DNA from 4 places in the Psychrobacillus sp. FSL K6-2365 genome. Region 3 is predicted to be linked to each of the others. Evidence: riboswitches for the same ligand, from Rfam matches in the RefSeq annotation. Region 3 holds a riboswitch; each other region holds the start of a gene.
What was found. A riboswitch is a leader RNA that binds a small molecule or an ion and turns the genes downstream of it on or off. The one in region 3 is predicted to bind S-adenosylmethionine.
Positions count from the first base shown of each region.

Region 1: it holds a riboswitch for S-adenosylmethionine, as region 3 does, so the genes downstream of both, metA (homoserine O-acetyltransferase MetA) here and MKY29_RS15310 (methionine ABC transporter ATP-binding protein) in region 3, are expected to answer to the same signal.
Region 2: it holds a riboswitch for S-adenosylmethionine, as region 3 does, so the genes downstream of both, MKY29_RS17985 (bifunctional homocysteine S-methyltransferase/methylenetetrahydrofolate reductase) here and MKY29_RS15310 (methionine ABC transporter ATP-binding protein) in region 3, are expected to answer to the same signal.
Region 4: it holds a riboswitch for S-adenosylmethionine, as region 3 does, so the genes downstream of both, MKY29_RS21305 (cyclase family protein) here and MKY29_RS15310 (methionine ABC transporter ATP-binding protein) in region 3, are expected to answer to the same signal.

Region 1 covers NZ_JBBOOO010000001.1:1,930,000-1,935,109, forward strand. Annotated here, with positions in the region: gene MKY29_RS09225 (methyl-accepting chemotaxis protein) at 1-1,846, shown strand, start outside; SAM riboswitch class I at 1,912-2,019, shown strand; gene metA (homoserine O-acetyltransferase MetA) at 2,095-3,003, shown strand; gene MKY29_RS09235 (hypothetical protein) at 3,025-3,255, shown strand; gene MKY29_RS09240 (LysM peptidoglycan-binding domain-containing protein) at 3,429-4,943, opposite strand.
Region 2 covers NZ_JBBOOO010000001.1:3,581,659-3,586,768, reverse strand. Annotated here, with positions in the region: gene MKY29_RS17995 (protoporphyrinogen oxidase) at 1-737, shown strand, start outside; gene MKY29_RS17990 (NERD domain-containing protein) at 854-1,801, shown strand; SAM riboswitch class I at 2,211-2,319, shown strand; gene MKY29_RS17985 (bifunctional homocysteine S-methyltransferase/methylenetetrahydrofolate reductase) at 2,391-4,250, shown strand; gene metH (methionine synthase) at 4,231-5,110, shown strand, end outside.
Region 3 covers NZ_JBBOOO010000001.1:3,053,021-3,058,130, forward strand. Annotated here, with positions in the region: gene MKY29_RS15300 (MetQ/NlpA family ABC transporter substrate-binding protein) at 493-1,299, opposite strand; gene MKY29_RS15305 (methionine ABC transporter permease) at 1,362-2,030, opposite strand; gene MKY29_RS15310 (methionine ABC transporter ATP-binding protein) at 2,023-3,048, opposite strand; SAM riboswitch class I at 3,258-3,362, opposite strand; gene MKY29_RS15315 (thioredoxin family protein) at 3,398-3,718, opposite strand; gene MKY29_RS15320 (toprim domain-containing protein) at 3,730-4,080, opposite strand; gene gcvH (glycine cleavage system protein GcvH) at 4,155-4,535, opposite strand; gene MKY29_RS15330 (arsenate reductase family protein) at 4,609-4,971, opposite strand.
Region 4 covers NZ_JBBOOO010000001.1:4,199,414-4,204,523, forward strand. Annotated here, with positions in the region: gene MKY29_RS21295 (glycine betaine uptake BCCT transporter) at 1-510, shown strand, start outside; gene MKY29_RS21300 (5-methyltetrahydropteroyltriglutamate--homocysteine S-methyltransferase) at 660-1,760, opposite strand; gene MKY29_RS21305 (cyclase family protein) at 1,776-2,513, opposite strand; SAM riboswitch class I at 2,607-2,706, opposite strand; gene MKY29_RS21310 (protein-tyrosine phosphatase family protein) at 2,774-3,199, opposite strand; gene corA (magnesium/cobalt transporter CorA) at 3,371-4,333, shown strand; gene MKY29_RS21320 (hypothetical protein) at 4,756-5,110, opposite strand, start outside.

The sequences.
Region 1 (5,110 bases), 1.1 Mb from region 3:
AATTCAGAATTATTTAGCTACATATGAAAAAGGGCTTATTCAATTATCAACTTCAAATGATATTGTAGATTTTCATAATAGTGCTAAAGCAACTGATGGAGTTTTAGCCAAGAAATTAGAGAAACAATTAGATACTAAATTTAATGAATTTGTTTCATTATATGACGCTGTAGCTTCAGTCTACATAGCTTTACCTGATAAATCGATTGAAATTATCCCAGAAGCAGACCTAGGAGCAGATTTTGATCCTACTTCAAGGGAATGGTATTTAAATGCAGTTTCAAATAAAGACAGTTTCAGCTGGTCTAAACCTTTTGTAGATGCTTCTACTGGAGAATATGCAATTTCTGGTGCAAAAGCTGTTATTAGAGATGGCCAAGTGGTTGGTGTATTAGCCATTGATATTCTATTATCCAAATTAACAGAAACGTTAGCAAACAATGAGTTAGGTTATGAAGGTTATCCAATTATTGTGGATGCAGATGGTAATGCTATAGTTCATCCCACTTTATTTGGTGAAAACATATCTGAGAATTCATCAGTTAAAAAAATGCTATCTAGTTCCTTGGAAAGTGGAAATGTGACTGACGGAACGGAGAGTACTAATACAATTACTGTATTTACAACTTTACCAGAATTGGATTGGAAAATAGGAGCTGTTTATGAGGAAAATAAGATAAACGAAACAGCAGACAGTATACGTACAATGATAATAATAATTGTTTTAGCCATTGAGGCAATCATATTTATCGTATTATATTTCATGATTAGCGCTATTTTAAAACCAATCGGCCAACTAAAAAAATTAATGGATTCTATTGCTGATGGAGATTTAACTGTACAAGCGAATATAGGGTCTAAGGACGAAATTGGTCAACTTGCTACAAACTTCAACAAAATGTCTAGCAGTATGAATGAAATTATTCAGGTTGTAAAAGAGTCCGCAAATAACGTGCAGTCAAATTCTGAAAATTTAAGTGCTGTAGCTGAAGAAACAAATGCTTCTGCGGAACAAGTGTCATTAGCTGTTAGTGAAATTGCAGAAGGTGCATCTAAATCAGCAGAAGATGCTGGTGAAGTAACAGAGAGTTCCGTGCACTTAAGCGAGCAAATCAATCTCATTAACGAAAAATCAATAACGATGACTGATATAGCTACTAAAGCAAATTTAATGAATACAAATGGTCAAAACCAAATGAGTGAATTGAAAACTTCTTTCCAAAACTGGGAGTCTAATCTTACCTCCATGTCTACATTGTTTACAACTTTAGAAGTTAGAGTAAAAGCGATTGGCAGTGTTATGGAAACCATTATGGAAATCTCATCACAAACGAATCTCCTCGCACTGAATGCAAGTATTGAAGCGGCCCGTGCAGGTGAGCATGGAAAGGGCTTTGCGGTCGTTGCGGATGAGGTGCGAAAGCTTGCAGAACAATCTGCTAAAGCCACAGAGGAAGTAAAACAAACTATTACGGAGCTACAAAGTGAATCCCATATTGTAGGGGAGCAAATGACAGACACCATCAAAACATTCCGCGAACAAGGTTCTGTTGTAACTGATACTGAGTTAACATTTAGTGAAATATCAATATTGATGAATAGTTTACAAACATCTATTGATGCAGTTTCAGCAGAAATTGAACAGGTTTCCAACTATAAAGATCAGGTAGTAGATACTATTCAAGTGATGGCTGCAACTTCAGAACAAACTGCAGCAGCCTGTGAAGAAGTGAGTGCGTCTTCTGATGAGCAGTTACGAGCGATTCAGTCGGTTGCTGCAGCATCCGAGACCTTAACAGAGCTTAGTGATAAACTTGCGGAAGCAGTAAATCGTTTCAAAGTTTAAAAGAAGTTGAATTATTGGAAAACACATGTTAATATTCTTTAATAAAGAACATTATAATTTAATAACTCTTATCAAGAGAAGCAGAGGGACATGGCCCGTTGAAGCTTCAGCAACCTCTGATTTATCAGAAAGGTGCTAACTCCTACAAGATATAATTTCTTGAAAGATAAGAATCGAGAGCAAAACGTTCACCCTCTTTTCTTATATAAAGGAAAAGAGGGTTTTTAAATTTAAGGGGGAGTACTATTTTGCCGATAAATATACCTAAACAATTACCAGCAGCTGAACTTCTTAAAAAAGAGAAAATATTTATCATGGATACCGATCGAGCAATAACTCAAGATATACGTCCATTAAACATAATTATTTTGAATCTTATGCCTGAAAAGGAGAAAACCGAACTTCAATTGTTACGATTATTAGGGAATACATCACTCCAAGTAAATGTGACTTTTTTACATATGGCAACACATGATTCCAAAAATGTTAGTAAAACTCATTTAGATACTTTCTATACGACTTTTGAGGATATCAAACACAGAAAATTTGATGGAATGATTATTACAGGTGCTCCAATTGAGCATTTACCATTCGAGGATGTTAATTATTGGCCTGAAATGACTGAAATAATGGAATGGTCCAAAACGCATGTGACCTCTGTTCTTCATATTTGTTGGGGAGCGCAGGCAGCGCTTTATCATCATTATAGTATTGGTAAATTCGACCTACCCAAAAAATGTTTTGGTGTATTTAGTCATCGGTTATCCGATCCAACCATTCAATTAGTACGAGGATTTAATGATGAATTTTATGCACCTGTATCTCGTTACACGGCTGTGTTATACGACGAGATTAAACAAGACCCTCGACTGATATTGCTTTCCAATTCGGAAGATGCAGGTGTTTTCCTAGTAATATCTAAAGATAAAAAGCATATTATGATTACTGGTCACTTAGAGTATGATGCAACAACACTTGCAGATGAATACCAAAGAGATATATCAAAAGGTGTGGAGATTGATGTTCCAGAAAATTATTTTCCAAACAATGATCCATCACAAAAGCCAATGAACTCATGGCGGTCACATACACATTTGCTATTTTCCAATTGGTTGAATTATTATGTTTACCAAGAAACACCTTATGAATGGGAATAACTTTACAAAGTTGGTGTAGCTATGAATATTAGGTGGAAAAGAGAAGAAATAATTTTTGAAACATTGTATGAAGCCGATGTTTGGGCCGATTCTTTAGCAAATGAAATTTACGGAAGAATTTACGATGGATATATAACCTCAGACTACAAAATTGCTTATTCTCTTGCTTTTAGATTAGCTTCGATAGACACATTTAGAGTCAATACTCAGCAGGATGGATTAAATATATATAAAGTATGGGTGACTACCTAATCTGAAAAATAAGATTCAGGATTGAAGATGAGAGGGTAAGGTTCCAGTCAACTCGTAATTTAGAGAAAGACTGGGTGCTTTTACTTTTAGTGGAAAATTAAAACAACCTGAGTTCATCTAAATATAGACTCAGGTTGAAAATTGTTATTAAATTTTAGGGTTTCACACTCCATTTATTTGTTGAAATGGTGTATATTCCAAATATCAGGTGTTTCAGAGCCGATATACCAAGCAGCTGCTCCACCTAAGTTAAATTGGTTAGCAAGGTCTATACGAAGTTTGATAGATTGTTTATCCTCTACCCATATTTGGTGCTTATCCCCGTTTGCAGTAAATTCCACATAATTTTGCTGGGTATTTTGATCCCAAACTTTTATAAGATTTTTTGAAGAGATAATTTGTTCAACCTCACCCATTGTACGGTCGATACTTTTCACTTTTTTTGTCGTTAAATTAGTAATCCATTCTCTTGTGTAGAAAGGTACCGCCAAGATAATCTTGTGAGATGGTACGTCTTCCAGTAACAGTTCAATACCTTCTTGAACCCATGGCATAGAAGCTACAGACCCCGCTATTGGACTACCTCCCCAATGCTCATCATACCCCATCATAATGATATAGTCAGCAACCTGACCTAACGCATAACGGTCTATACTGCCAGACCAAAAAGGATCCTTGTTTTCGCGAGTAACGTCTACAGATACTTTAATTCCGTGTGGATGAAGAGCGTTTTTAAGTTCGGTTACGAAGCGGATAAAATCTTGCTTGTTTTTCGGATCGATGTTTTCAAAGTCCACATTTATTCCATCGCTTTTTGTTTGAACTAAAGAATTTTTAAGCGTTGACACTAATTTTTTGCGTTTTTCAGGATTACTTAATACCAAGTCAGTTAAAACTGGGTCGAATTTATTTCCAATTAGGGGCCAAACTTTCTTGCCTTTGTTATGTGCATCTTTCAGATAATTTGTGTCAGCTGTAATTAAAACAAAATTACCTGTGTTATTTAAAGTATACCATCTTGGTGACACCACATTTAAATTAGAGTGCTTCAATTGTTGTGAATAATTTTGCGAACTTCCGTTATACTTCCATCCCATTACGATTCGTTGCTGGTTCGTTTGTTTTAAAAGTGATTTATTAACCCAGCCTTTTTTACCACCCAACAACTGAATTTGTACGTAATAATCGGGAATGTTTAATTTTTGACCGACAATTAGGTTTGAAGATTGTAGTCTGTTCAACTTAGTTAAATCATTTATAGTTACATTGAATTTTTCAGAAATCTTCCATAAAGTATCACCATTTATAACAGTATATAGTGTATGTGTTTGTGGAATTATTAATTTCTGTCCAATTCGAATTTCTGCTGAAGATAGCTTATTTGTCTCTTGAAGTGCACTAAGTGGAATCCCGTATTGGTTTGAAATTTTCCATAATGTATTTCCAGGACTTACAGTATGCACTATAACGGTAGATGAGTCTCCTGATGCAGTAGATAGGACAGGGAATTCTTCTCCTTTTTTTAAAGTGGTGATAACAGTCGAACCTTGTTTTGGTAAACTTAATACGCTAACGTTATCTATTTGAACAGTCCCCACTGTAAGTGAACTACCAGTGGCTGTACTTTGTATAGGGTGAGAGCTTAGAAATAAGACAAATATAATAAAAATAGGAAGTACTTTTTTCACTTAAACCCATTCTCCTCTAGTTTGAAAGTAGTATTATAACTTTCATATATTACTATGTTTATAAATTAATAGATACAGGTACTTTGTGGTAAGTTCACCAATACAAAATGGGCGACAATAAGAAATGCTTATTAACATGCGGAATCTGTGAAATGCCCACAAAAAAA
Region 2 (5,110 bases), 530 kb from region 3:
TTTCTTTCCAAAATGGACTTTCCACACTAATTGATCGCTTAGAGGAAGTGCTGGGCGAATCTACGATTATTAAAGGTGTGGCAACAAAGAAAGTAGAGAAGAAGGATGGACGTTATTCGGTTTTATTGACTAATGGGGAAACGGTTGAAGCAGATAGTGTAGTGCTAGCTACTCCTCATAATGTAGCGCAGCTGATTCTTCAAGATGAACAGTTGGATACCGATTTCAATAGACTAAAAAATTCATCCCTTATTAGTGTATATCTTGGATTTGATATTCCAGATAATCAGCTTCCAGCAGAGGGCACTGGTTTTATCGTATCCGAAAATAGTGATGTGAAATGTAATGCATGTACGTGGACAAGTCGTAAATGGACACACACGTCAAAAAACAATAAATTACTTGTTCGTATGTTCTATAAGAGTTCAAGTCTAGCCTTTGAGAGCATGAAGAATATGAGTGAAGAAGAGCTAGTAGAGGTTGCGCTCCAAGATATTAAAATGAGCTTGAAATTAACGGGAAAACCTGAGGTAATAGAAGTAACAAAATGGAATGATCAAATGCCAAATTATCATCTAGCACACGGGGATGCAATTCAATCATTAACAGCTAAGATGGCTGATGAGATGCCAAATGTGGTGTTGGCTGGTTGTTCTTATTACGGGGTTGGAATTGTAGCTTGCATTAAGAACGGTAGAGAAACAGCAGAAAATATTATAAATTCAATAGTTGATTAAGTTTGCTGGCCAAAATTCATTTTTGGCCATTTTTTTATGGGGAAAATTGAATAGTTGCTTATTTGGTGAAATTTACATTTTCTTTTGTTGTGCTACGATTCAATTGGAGGTGAAGTATGCTTAAAGTAATGGATTCTTGCGAATATAATTTAATTGGTTTACAAATGTTAGCAAAAAGATTGAATGATACACATCCTCAAAAGGAGATAATCTTAGCTAAAGAAAAGGCAGCAAAAGCTGGACTGCAAGGTGAACGTAGAATAAGTGAAGTTTTTGCGAAATATACATTTCCTTTTGAATACTTTTTCGTTGAAAATATCGGATTAGATTCAAACGGTAAGTTCCAAATAGATGCTATCTTTCTTACTCCCTATTTCTTAGTAATTCTCGAAAGTAAAAATATAAGTGGGAAGTTATTTTTCAAACAAAACCCTGCGCAGTTAGAGCGCGAAACACTCGATGGTAAAATCGATGTTTTTGAAAGCCCAGAAATCCAGTTATCGCGAAATATTCATTTGCTACAAGAATGGCTGGGAAATCATGGACTGACAATCCCAATATACGGTGTGATTGTTCTTAGCAATCCAAAAGTGAGAGTAATTGAACCACCGAAAAAACTTAGTGCTATTCTTCCCCAAACCATCCCAGTATATTTACGTAATCTTCCCCGCGAAAATGTATATTTTGATTCTGAAAAAATGAAAAAATTTGAAAATCAAATAAAAGTAGGTCAACAAACTTATATTCCCTTTCCAATGTGCGGACGCTGGGGTATTAATCCTAAAGATTTAAGAAGCGGTGTCCAGTGTGAAAGCTGTGATTTTCATGGAATGGAAAAAAGAAAAAATGGCTGGACTTGTCCTCGTTGTGGCTATTTTGATAAACTCGGACATGAAAAGGCCATAAGGGATTGGTTTATGCTGATTAGCGATACTATAACTAATAAACAATGTAGAGACTTTCTTCATTTAGAATCAAAATATATCGCGCACAGAATCTTGCAATCAATGAATTTAACCAAGATAGGAACATCCAGAAACACTAAGTATAAATGGATATGGTAAAGCACCTGTGCATATACTGAAAAAGATAGAAAAAGAGTGAATCGCTAGAATGCAGCGAAGAATCGCTAGAATGCAGCGAAGAATCGCTAGAATGTAGAGGAGAATCGCTAGAATGTAGAGGAGAATCGCTAGAATGTAGTGGAGAATCGCTAGAATGTAGCGGAGAATCGCTAGAATGTAGCGAAGAATCGCTAGAATGTAGAGAAGAATCGCTAGAATGCAGCGAAGAATCGCTAGAATGTAGAGGAGAATCGCTAGAATGCAGTGAAGAATCGCTAGAATGTAGAAGAAAATCACTTAAATAGGATAAATAAACACTAAGAGAAGTGTATAGAAAATTCAAAACACATCTTGACGCTTTAATGGAATAAAGGTACGATATGTTTAATTAAAAAATTGAATAATGAAATTCTTATCAAGAGAAGCCGAGGGACTGGCCCTACGAAGCTTCAGCAACCAGCCAATTAATTGGTCAGGTGCTAAATCCAGCAGACTTAACAAAGTCTGAAAGATGAGAAGGTGGTATCTTGCATACTCGTAAAGCCTTCTTTTCATGGAAGGCTTTTTTATATGGAGAGGATGGATACAAATGGGTTTATTAGAGAAGTTACAGTCGTCTATACTGACAGCGGATGGGGCAATGGGTACGCTACTTTATTCGTACGGAATTGACTATTGCAATGAAGAATTAAACATTCAAAAGCCGGAAATCATTGAGAAGATACATCAGGATTATATTGAGGCCGGAGCAGATATTATTCAAACGAATACGTATGGAGCGAATGCCATTAAATTGGCGCGTTACGGGCTAGAAAACCAAGTGAAAGAAATAAATGAAGCGGCTATCCAAATTGCTAAAAGAGCTGCTGCACCCGGAAACCAATTTGTCCTCGGTACGATTGGGGGCATTAGAGGAATTCGGAAAAGTGATGCCATGCTCGGTGAGATTATCCATTCACTCGATCAGCAAGCCATCCAGCTGTTAGCGGGAGATCCAGATGGTTTATTACTCGAAACCTATTATGACTTAGAAGAATTAAAGACTACTGTGACTCATCTTCGTACCTTAACTGATATACCAATTATAGCCCAAGTATCCATGCATGAGCCTGGTATTTTGCAAAATGGCTTACCACTTAATGATGCTCTGCTTCAGCTTGAAGCAATTGGAGCGAACATAGTTGGAGTCAACTGTCGACTAGGTCCCCATCATACAATTCAAGCATTTGAAGGAGTAAAACTTCCGAATAAGGCTTTTCTCTCTGCTTATCCAAATGCTAGTTTACTGGATATAGATGAAGGGCGAATTGTCTATGAGTCCGATGCTGAATATTTTGGAAAAGCGGCGTTATATCTTAGGGATGCTGGAGTACGACTAATAGGAGGTTGCTGCGGGACGACACCAAAGCATATCGAAGCAGTAAAAAAACATATTGGTCATTTAGCGCCGATTACGAGTAAGGTTGTTGAAAACAGAAAGCCGATTATTATTCAAGACGCCAAGCCGACTAACACACTGGCTCTCCATGAAAAAGCAAAAATAGAAAGGACGATTATTGTTGAGCTAGACACTCCTCGTCATCTTGACACGACTACATTCATGGAAGGTTCAGAAAAGCTATATGCTGCTGGAATTGATGCAGTGACAATGGCGGATAACTCATTAGCCTCCCCACGTATTAGTAATATGGCAATGGGCTCGATGTTAAAACACCAAAAAAATATTAGACCGCTTGCTCATATTACATGCCGTGACCGTAATTTAATCGGTCTTCAATCTCATTTAATGGGGCTGGATGCGCTTGGAATCCATGATATTCTTGCTGTAACTGGAGACCCGACGAAAATTGGTGATTTCCCTGGGGCGACAAGTGTTTATGATGTATCAAGCCTAGAATTGATACAACTAATCAAACAATTAAATGAAGGTATTTCTTTCTCAGGAAAGTCACTACGAAAAAAAGCTAATTTCTCCGTAGCTGCTGCTTTTAATCCGAACGTTCGTGTTCTGGACCGTGCAGTAAAGCGACTAGAGAAGAAAATAGAATGTGGAGCAGATTATTTCATCACACAACCTGTCTACTCGAAAGATAAAATTCATGAAATTTATGAAGCGACTAAGCATTTATCAACCCCTATTTTCATTGGAATTATGCCACTGACTAATAGTCGTAATTCAGAATTCCTTCACAACGAAGTACCAGGTATAAAATTGTCCGAAGAGGTACTGGAGCGTATGCGTTTATGTGGAGATGATAGAGAGCTAGCTACTGCAGAAGGTATCCAAATTTCAAAGGAATTAATAGATACAGCAGCGAAGCTATTCAACGGTATTTATATAATTACGCCATTTTTCCGATACGATATGTCTCTTGAATTAATTCATTATATTCAAGAGATTGATCGAAAGAAAGAGAGAGGGTTCAGCTATGTCCAAACATCTAATTGAGCAACAACTCCAAGAAAGAATACTAATTATTGACGGTGCAATGGGAACGATGATTCAAAATGCGGATCTTAATCCCGAAGATTTCGGAGGGGATGAATACGACGGTTGTAATGAGTATTTAAATATAGTAAAACCGGATGTTATTGAACACGTCCATCGTGAATATTTAGCTGCTGGTGCTGATATTATTTGTACGAATACATTTGGTGGAACTCCTGTAGTGTTAAATGAATATGATCTCGGTAATCAGGCATATGATATTAACTTTCGTGCAGCTCAGCTAGCTAAAATATGTGCAGAGGAATTTTCTACTTCGGATTGGCCGAGATTTGTAGCGGGGGCAATTGGACCGACGACAAAAACATTATCAGTCACAGGTGGTATCACATTCGATGAACTTACGAACGACTTTTATGTGCAAGCAAAGGCTTTAGTAGAAGGTGGAGTAGATGTTATCTTACTGGAAACTAGTCAAGATATGCTGAATGTGAAGGCTGCAACAATCGGTATCAAACAGGCGTTTAAGGAATTGAATAAAGAGCTACCTATTATGATTTCAGGAACCATAGAGCCAATGGGAACGACACTTGCAGGGCAAAGTATCGAAGCGTTCTATATTTCAATCGAGCATATTAAACCACTTTCGGTAGGCTTAAATTGTGCGACAGGACCAGAATTTATGACAGATCATATCCGCTCGTTATCTGAGTTGTCGGATGGATATGTGAGCTGTTATCCAAATGCCGGCTTACCAGATGAAGAAGGGCATTACCATGAATCTCCAGAATCACTCTCTAAAAAGCTAAGAGGCTTTGCTGAAAAGGGATGGTTAAATGTTGTGGGTGGATGCTGTGGAACGA
Region 3 (5,110 bases):
CACAATATCACGAATAGTTAGTCTTTTCTAGACTAAATTTTTTTATTGTGCAGATTGGTGAATAAAGAATGCTTGAAAAGCGGTATTGACTCTTTTTAGTGCTCAGTTTCTGCTGGACGGATACCAGACTGGCTCGAGCACTTTGACTACTCGATCGGGCGCTTGCGACTTCTTCTCGGGCGTTCGTCCTACCCCGGGCGGATAACAGGTTAGCCTGGGCACTTAGAATACTCGATCGGGCGGTTGCGAATTCCTCTCGGGCGTTCGTCCTACCCCCGGGCGGATAGCAGGTTGGCCTGGGCGCTTAGAATACTCGAACGGGCGGTTGCGACTTCCTCTCAGGCGTTCGTCCTACCCCCGGGCGGATAGCAGGTTGGTTCGGGCGCTTAAAATACTCGAGCGGGCGGTTGCGACTTCCTTTTGGGCTTTCGCCATTCGCCTGCACAAAAAAAAACAGACACCCGAAGATGTCTGTTTCCTCAAATAATATTATTATTTTACTGGTACTACCGATCCGCCCCACTCGCTTAGGATGAAGTCTTGAATTTCTTCAGATTTCAATGCTTCTACTAAAGCTTTAATCTCTTTATTGTCTTCATCACCTGAGTTTACAGCAATGATATTCACATATGGAGATTCATTAGATTCTTCAATTGCAATAGAATCTTCTAATGGATTGATACCAGCGTCTATTGCGTAGTTAGAGTTGATCAATACTGCATCGCCTTCTTCGTTTTCATATAACTGAACCATCAGTGCTGATTCATAGTTAGCGTCAAATTCAAGATTTTTAGGATTATCAACGATGTCTTTCACTTCAGCTTTTGTTTTGTCAACACCATCTGCTAATTTAATTAGTCCTTTTGCTTCTAACATAGCAAGAATACGACCGTGATCTGCAACAGAGTTACTCATTAGAATTGTTGCACCTTCTGGAAGCTCTTCAATAGAACCGTATTTTTTAGAATATAAACCGATTGGTTCAATATGTATTTCACCAGCGTTAGCAAAATCATATCCAAAATCAGCTTTTTGTGACTCAAAGTAAGGGATATGTTGGAAATAATTCGCATCCAAGTCACCTGAATCTAAATCTTTGTTTGGTAATACATAATCTTGATACGATTCTACAACAAGTTCAATTCCTTGTTCTTCAAGAATTGGTTTAACTTCTTCTAATATAACTGCATGAGGTACGTTCGATGCACCTATTACAAGTTTACTACCCTCTTCTTCTCCGCACGCTGCAAGTGTTAATGCACTCACTGATAATAAAGCTCCAGCTAATAACTTCTTCATTTTCAAATCTCTCCCTTTTTACCTATGTTTTCTATGTGATCGAGTACTCTCGTTTACACCTATTATCGTTTATCTATTTTTGTAGTAATTAAATCGCCTATCCACTGAATTATAAATACCATGATTAATATTAGTATTGTGGCAACAAGTGTTACATCTGTTCTACCTCTTTGGAATCCATCTAAGAATGCTAGCGTTCCTAGTCCCCCAGCACCGATAATACCGGCCATAGCTGTATAACCAACTAGTGAAATCCCCGTAACCGTAATACCTGATACTAATGCGGGCATAGATTCTGGCAATAGAACCTTCCAAATAACAGTAGAAGTTTTAGCGCCCATCGATTTAGCTGCTTCTAGTACTCCTTTATCAATTTCTCGTAGAGCTATCAACACCATACGAGCGTAAAATGGAGCAGCTCCAATAACTAAAGCTGGGAATGCAGCATTTGGCCCACGCATTGTTCCAACTAAAAACTTCGTTAATGGGATTAATAAAATAATCAAAATAATAAATGGAATGGAACGGAATATATTAACGAAAGCTCCTGTTAACCAGTTCGCTAACTTGTTCGCCCATGCTTGATGAGGACTAGTTAAGAAAAGTAAAAGACCGAGCACTAGCCCAATAATTGCTGTCAGTATAGTAGATACTGCAGTCATATATAATGTTTCAACGGTTGCTTCCCACATTTTTGGCCAATCAACATTAGGAAATAAATCATTAATCATTGTTGATCACCTCTGTATTTACTTTTTGTTCATGTATATAGCGGATTGCCTCATCCACCAATAATGCATCTCCTTCTAGTTGAAGGATTAAGGTACCAAATGCGCCATTTTGTGTATGCGAAATATTACCTTGGACAATATTGACTTCTAAATCAAATTGCTTAATAAGTCTCGACAATATTGGTTGTTCTGTTTGCTCTCCAACAAATACTAGCTTTATCAGCTTGCCATTTGGATATAGCTCTTTTAAATGCTGTATTGTTTGTATTGCTTTATTGGAATCACTTACTTGCGAGACAAAACGTTTTGTAATAGGTTGTTGCGGGTTTTGGAATACATCTAGTACTTTTCCTTCTTCTACTACATGACCTTTTTCCATTACTGCAACACGACCGCAAATCTTTTGAATAACCTGCATCTCGTGGGTAATCAAAACAATTGTCAGCCCTAATTTTTCATTGATACTAACTAATAAGTCTAAAATTGAGTCTGTAGTTTCTGGGTCTAACGCAGAGGTTGCTTCATCACAGAGAAGCACTTCTGGACGATTGGCTAATGCCCGCGCAATTCCGACACGTTGTTTTTGTCCTCCTGATAACTGTGAAGGATAATAATGTCCGCGACCTTCTAAACCAACTAAATCAATTAGTTCCTCTACTCTTGAAGAACGTTGTGCTTGTGGAACACCAGCAATTTCTAATGGAAAAGCAATATTTTCCGCAACCGTTCTTGACCATAACAGATTAAAGTGTTGGAAAATCATACTTACCTTTTGTCTTACTTGACGAAGCTTCACTTCATTTATCTTAGTAATATCTTGATTGTTGACGATAATTTGACCCGAAGTTGGCTTTTCTAATCCATTCAATAATCGAATAAGTGTACTCTTTCCTGCACCACTGTATCCAATGATGCCGAAAATTTCACCTTTCTTTATGTCAAGATTCACCTCTTCAACTGCAACGATTGTACCTTGTTTCGTGCTAAATTTTTTCGAAACATTATTTAAACTAATCATGGGAAACTTGCCACCTTTCTACGAAATGCTCAATTGCCTATCTATCTTCAAGAAATATTGTATGAATTTTTAATCCTGCATTTTAAAACTACTCAATGAGTCAACAGTTACTATGTAAATACATATACTTCCCATTTCTATCTAAAAAAACCCTCCTGCAAAAGAGCAGAAGGGTTTTAAGTTATTTATTTTAATAACGTTCATCCATTCTCTCATTTCCCAAAGCAACAGCTTTGCGTGATTTGGCACCATTTCATTTACATGACGGTTGCCGGGCTTCATAGGGCACTTCCCTCCACCACTCTTAATAAGAGTAACACTATTTAATTTGTTGGTATATCGAATGTTATCACACGACTACTTGCTCGTCAATACTTTTTATTGTCTCTAATATAAATGGAACTGATTGAAATGCATATATCTTTTTATATACAGTTCCACCTTTAGCGATTATCAGGCATGGTACGCTTTCAATATGATAATCCATTGCAAAATTCTCTAGATAGTTAATATTTGCTTGGCCAATTGAAAAAGGCATCATCTCTTGTACAACTTGCATCATCTTACTTGCAACTTGGCATGTTCCACATAAGGGTGTATAAATATAGAACATTGTAAGCTGTCCACTGTTCTTATGGTCGTTCCACTGTTCAAGTGTCCATTCATTCACATTACATCATCCTAAAGTAAATATTGTCTCTTCACTTTTATATTAACACTTTTTAATATAGATGCCAAAACTTTGAACGGTGTAGTCGCCACTTCACAATACATTGGATTGGTATATAGATGAATAGCTTCAGGGTATTCTTTCCTGACGATGGAGCGAATTTGCTCGCCTGATCTATCCGCATCTAAAAACGCATAAATAGGAATACCGTCGTAAGGACTTAAAATCTCTTCTAGCTTTACATTGGATATCGTTCCGTTTGTACAAATAATTTCTGTTGATTCATCAAGTAATTTTAAAAGCTTTAATTTATCTGATCTTCCCTCAACTATAATTATTTTTTCACTAAAGACAATAGCCATTCAGCATCTCTCCCAACTATGCCCTTTCCAATATTATATGAAAAAAACGCCGACATTAAGCGGCGTTTTCATAATTATTCTGAAATTAATTCTTCGTATTTTTCTGGAGAAAGTAAACCATCGACTTCCGTTACATCAGCTGGCTCTACAACAATCATCCATGCATTTTCATAAGGGGATTCGTTTACATATTCAGGGTTATCTTCTAATTCTGTATTTACATCTACTACTTTACCGCTTATTGGTGCATACAGTTCAGATACAGTTTTTACAGACTCTACACTACCAAATGGATCTCCTGCTTTAATATCATCTCCGACTTGTGGAAGCTCGACAAACACGATATCTCCAAGCTCTGATTGTGCAAATTCAGTAATACCGATACGGATATTTCCGCCTTCAGTCTTTACCCATTCGTGCTCTGCTGAGTATTTTAAATCTTTAGGTGCGTTCATATATATACCCCTCTCCATTAATAATACATTCATCTACTATATTCACATATTTTTATAGTAAAAACAAGTGACTTTAAGAAGTCTTCCAAACATCCTCAAACTGTTGTTCCTTGAAGCCTAGCGTTAATTTTTCACCATCAAAAACAACTGGACGTTTAATAAGCATTCCATCAGAAGCAAGCAAGGCTAATTGCTCATCTTCTGACATCGTTGGAAGCTTGTCTTTTAGACCAAGTTCTCGATATTTCATACCAGAAGTATTAAAGAATTTTTTGAGTTCTAAGCCACTTACTTCGAACATTTTTTGAAGCAAATCTTTAGTTGGAGGATTTTCAGCTATATGGTTGTCTATGTATTCTATATCATTGTCCTTTAACCATTTGCTCGCTTTTCTACACGTTGTACATTTAGGATAGCCATAATATTGAATAGTCATGTTGTACCACCTTTTTCTTTTTATCATACATAATAGTGTAAGAGATGAGCAATCATTTTGAACGGTGACTAAGGATTCAACCTCGAATTAAGAAATTAAGACTCAAAAAAAATGCCCACCCTTTAAGTTCAAAACCTGT
Region 4 (5,110 bases), 1.1 Mb from region 3:
TTCATCGCTCGAGTTTCTAAAGGACGCACGATTCGCGAGTTTGTCACAGGTGTTCTTGTAGCTCCTACTATACTAGGAGCCTTTTGGTTTTCGGCTTTTGGTACGACAGCAATCGATTTTCAAAAAAGAGGAGTTTCCGACTTAGCTCAAGCCTCGACCGAATTGACGATTTTTGAAATGTTCAACCTGATGCCCCTCTCTACCGTTATTTCTGTATTTGCAGTTATATTAATTAGTTCCTTTTTCATTACTTCAGCAGATTCTGCTACTTTCGTTCTTGGTATGCAGTCGACAAATGGATCACTGACACCACCGAACAAAGTAAAGCTTGCTTGGGGATTTGCACTATCTGTAATTGCAATTATATTGTTATCCGTTAATGGGTTGGATGCATTGCAAAATACAATAATTATTGCTGCCTTACCATTTTCGTTTGTAATGCTACTAATGATTATTTCGCTTTTGAAGGCATTAAAAGCAGAAGCAAAAGCAATGAAAATAAAAAAATAACAAAAATGCCAAGGGTTTTATTCCCTTGGCATTTTTGTTAAGTTACTTTCTTACCCATTATCAAATGAGATGCGAGAAAGAAAGTTATATTTTACTCGTTTACAGTCTTCAACAAATGAGTATGGAATGTAATCGAGATGTTACACAGATTAACCCCAAACTTCTTTAGAAATATCAACAATATATTTTAGTTTTTCCCATTGTTGTTCTTCGGTAAGCTTATTACCGTGATGGGTGGAAGCAAAGCCGCATTGAGGACTAATACTTAGTTGCTCTAATGGTACATATTGAATTGCTTCTTCAATTCGAGCAAGAATGTTGTCCTTGTTTTCTAATTCACCTGTTTTAGAGGTGAAAATACCTAAAACTACTTTTGCTCCTCCGTTTGGTATATGAGCAAGGGGCTGAAAATCTCCAGAACGATTATCATCGTATTCTAAGAAGAATCCATCCACTTTTTCTTTTGCAAATAATGTCGGAGCTATCAAAGCATAGCTTCCACCAAAAGCCCAAGTAGATTGATAGTTTCCACGGCATAGATGTGTCGTGACTACTAAGTCTGCTGGTTTACTTTCTAGGATACCATTGACGACCCTTAGAGCGAGATCTATTAAGTATTCTCTTTCTCCTTCTTTATATGGAATATCTGGAGAAGAAAGACCTGCAATATAAACATCGTCAATTTGTAAATATCTAACTCCTGCCTTATAAAAGGCTTGTATAGTTTCTTGATAAGCAGCAATTACATCCTTTGCAAATTCTTCTACATCTGGATAGACTTTCTCATCTCGGATTCCAGGATGGAACAATTGGTTAGGACTTGGGATAGTTTGTTTGGCAACAGCACGACCAGCTACAATCTCATTAAAATCAATAAAGTCTTGGATAAATGGATGATCTGGGTTGAAAGAGATTTTGCCGATATTGCGAACTTCGTATTTCTCTGTTTCTATCCCTTCAAATATATACCCTTTTTCGGGTACATACCCTTCAAAACCATTTAAATGCTCTAAGAAGTCTAAATGCCACCAGTCGCGACGAAACTCTCCATCTGTCACAAGCTCTAGACCTACCTCGATTTGCTTATCAACGATTCTTTGAATTTCTTTAGTTTCAACTGCTTTTAATTGTTCTCTAGTAATCGTTCCCTCCTTGTATTCTTTTCTCGCGGTTAATAAACTTTCTGGCCTTAACAAACTTCCTACATGGTCTGCTCTAAATGGTGCTTGAATAGCTGTTTTAACTGGCAATTTATCCATCTCCTTTTATGGTAAAATAGCAAATGATCGTACTGGGAATCCAGAGGCTTTCTCTGGTTTTGGAACGATATTGAATATAATAGCTCCTTTTGCAGGGAGCTTATCTAAGTTCGTTAATAGCTCTATTTGGTAAGTATCTTGTTCAAGCACGTAATATTCTCCATGTAATGCGCCATTTTTTAGATAATCCACACTTGAATCAGTGTCAAATGTTTCATGTCCTATAGCTTTAACCTTTCTTTCTTGGAATAAGAACTTTAATGCTTCTATTCCCCATCCTGGTACGTGATTATTACCATCTGTATCTTTATTATTAAATGCTTTTTCGTCTGGCCAACGTTTACTCCAATCAGTACGAAGTGCGACAAATGAGCCTTCTTCGATTTTTCCATGTGCTTTTTCAAATGTTAAAATATCATCCACTGATAAAGTAAAGTCATTATCTTCAGCAGCTTCCTTAGACTGGTCAATGACAACTAATGGTAATACGAGTTCTTTTAATTCCAGTTCTTCTAAGTAACGAGAATCTCTAACAAAATGAATTGGTGCGTCTATATGCGTGCCATATTGCCCTGCAAATTGAAAGCTTTGTGCAAAAAATCCATCGTCATGATTAAACAATGTGTCTATTTCAGCTGCCTTAAAAGCTGAAAAATGTGGTGAGTTTGCTCCGAATATATGTGTTAAATCTACCCACTGCTTTTCTTTTAAAGTGTTGAAGGCTTTTAATAATTCCGATGACATATTTGATTTCTCCCCCTATTTTTATAGTTTAAATCAAATAAAACCCCTTCTTAGAAACAAGAAGAGGTTTACACGTCACCAGTGATTATTCTCTTCTTATCTTCAAGCTAACGCTTCTGGAATTAGCACAGTACATAATTGCCTGTTGCTGAGGTATCATAGGGCCAAGTCCCTCCACCTCTCTTGATAAGAAAGTTGTTTTATTTGATTAATGCCTAGTATACAAATAGAAATTATATAAGTCAACAATAATTTTTGATTTATTTAGAATATATTCTTTTTAATGAATCTCGTTGGTCCTCTTTTAGGTTTATCTTTGATCGAATTGCTTTGGCCATTTCTTCTGCTTCTTCTACTGTTTCTGCTAGATTTAACTCCATCAAAGTGGCAACAGCCATTGTCCCTGCTCTTCCACCACCTGAATTACAGTGAAAGTAGACATTTTTACCCTGGTTATATGCTTGAACGACTTCATGGATACCAGCTTTAATTGAATCAACCTGTTCGTTTTGTCCATCCAAAATCGGTTGATGTACCTTTAAATTTTCAGCAGGATGATCTTTAGATGCAACCCTTAGGTCGAAAATAATATCTATTTGTTCATTAGCTAATAGAGGTTCAACCCCATCTACGCCTCCTACAAATATGCGATTCGGGATTAAGGCTTCATAATTATTTTTTTCCATACTACCTCTCCTTTGTTTTAGATTCATTATAACAGGGAGACTATGAGATAATAAGAAAAGTCAAGCGTCTATGGAAACCTAGAAAAGCGTTGGAGCTAGACAGACACTGAATAAAAGGTTATACATTTTAATTAATAAGAAAAGAGATTGTGATGAAAGTGAGGGATTCCTATGATTCGCACGATTGGTATAACGACCGATCATGATATAGTAAGTGACTTTCCATTAGAGGATATAAAACAAAAAAAGTTTGAATGGTACTGGATTGATATTGGTGAGCCCTCCAAGGAAGAGGAGCTTATACTTAGTTCTTTTTTTCATTTTCACCCACTCGCTATTGAAGACTGTCTACAAAGACTGCAGCGACCTAAGGTAGATTATTATGATGGATACAACTTCTTTGTTTTACATACGCTTAACGAGGAGACATTAGAGGCAGAAGAGTTAGATATATTTGTAGGTCAGGATTATGTAGTGTCATTTCATTTCCATCCAATGCATGAAATGGAGCAGGCACGAGAGCGTATTAGACAAAATCCACAAGGTTGGGATAGAGGTGCTATCCATGCAACTTATCATATAGTCGATAAAGTGGTGGATGCCTATTTTCCGATTGTCTACAAAATTGAAGACTATTTAAATGCTGTAGAAGATAAGCTCACTTATGATATGCGCCATTTTTCTATGGATTTGGTGTTCGATCTTCGAGGAGATTTGCTACGTTTAAGACGTACAGTTATTCCTATGAGAGATTTACTCTATCGAATTTTAAATTCAGAACGAATGAATTTACAACAAACTGAGCACACCTATTTTGCAGATATTTACGATCATTTAATACGACTGACAGAGATGATTGAATCGAACCGTGAACTTACCGCCGATATCCGGGATAGTCATATGTCGATAAATTCTAGTCGGATGAACCGTATTATGATGATACTAACGATTGTATCAACCGTTTTCATCCCCTTAACGTTTATCGTGGGAGTATATGGAATGAACTTCAAGAACATGCCCGAGCTTGAGTGGAAATATAGTTATTTTGTAGTGTTGGGCGCTATAGCTCTCATTGCTATTTCAATGCTTGGTTGGTTCAAGTACAAAGGGTGGTTTAACTTGTTTAAAGACTAACATAAGCAAAACTGACAAAAGACGCTCGGTCCTTTAAGATCAAAATCTATTTCTATTGTTTTCGAAGAGCTTTGGACAGACGTTTTGCTATATCTTCTTTTTTTCATGAATAATTTAATTCTGTTTATCTTTACTTGCTCTTGCCTATTGTTTACTTGCTTCCATCTCTGGCTTACTTGCAGTCAAGAATAGTTTACTTGCTCTAAGTCAATATTTACTTTCGGTCTATTGTCTATTACTTGCGAAACGGATAATTTTTCCAAAACTCTTTATTCATTTAAAACTTAAATGTGCAGAAATGTAATAGTTGTATCTTTAAATGTTTCTTCATATTCATCGTGCTTTCATAGAGACTTGCTTTAATTTGTATTAAAACTCACTTAATTGATGGTAGAGGAAATCATAGCGGTATTATTCATTTTTTATTGATTGGCTGTCCAATAATAAAACAATGCTGTAAATGTAAGTTTTTCTTCATGTGTCAAATTATGTGCTAGGGACACATGAATATTCATCGCCTGTACTTCAAAGGCAGGATGTGTAGCATATGGAAATATTCCAAACCGATACTTAGCTAATCTATGGCCGTCTAAGTCATTCACATCAATATCTCCATACATACTTTTAGCTTCCATTTGAAGCAACTTTTCGTTATTTGCATCAAATATAATAGCTCTATTTTTTATGGACATTGATGGCAAAACAATAGTAGTTACATGCAGATTATTATGGTCACACACCTTTATTTCTAAAAATTTCAGCCTATTTTTAATGGTG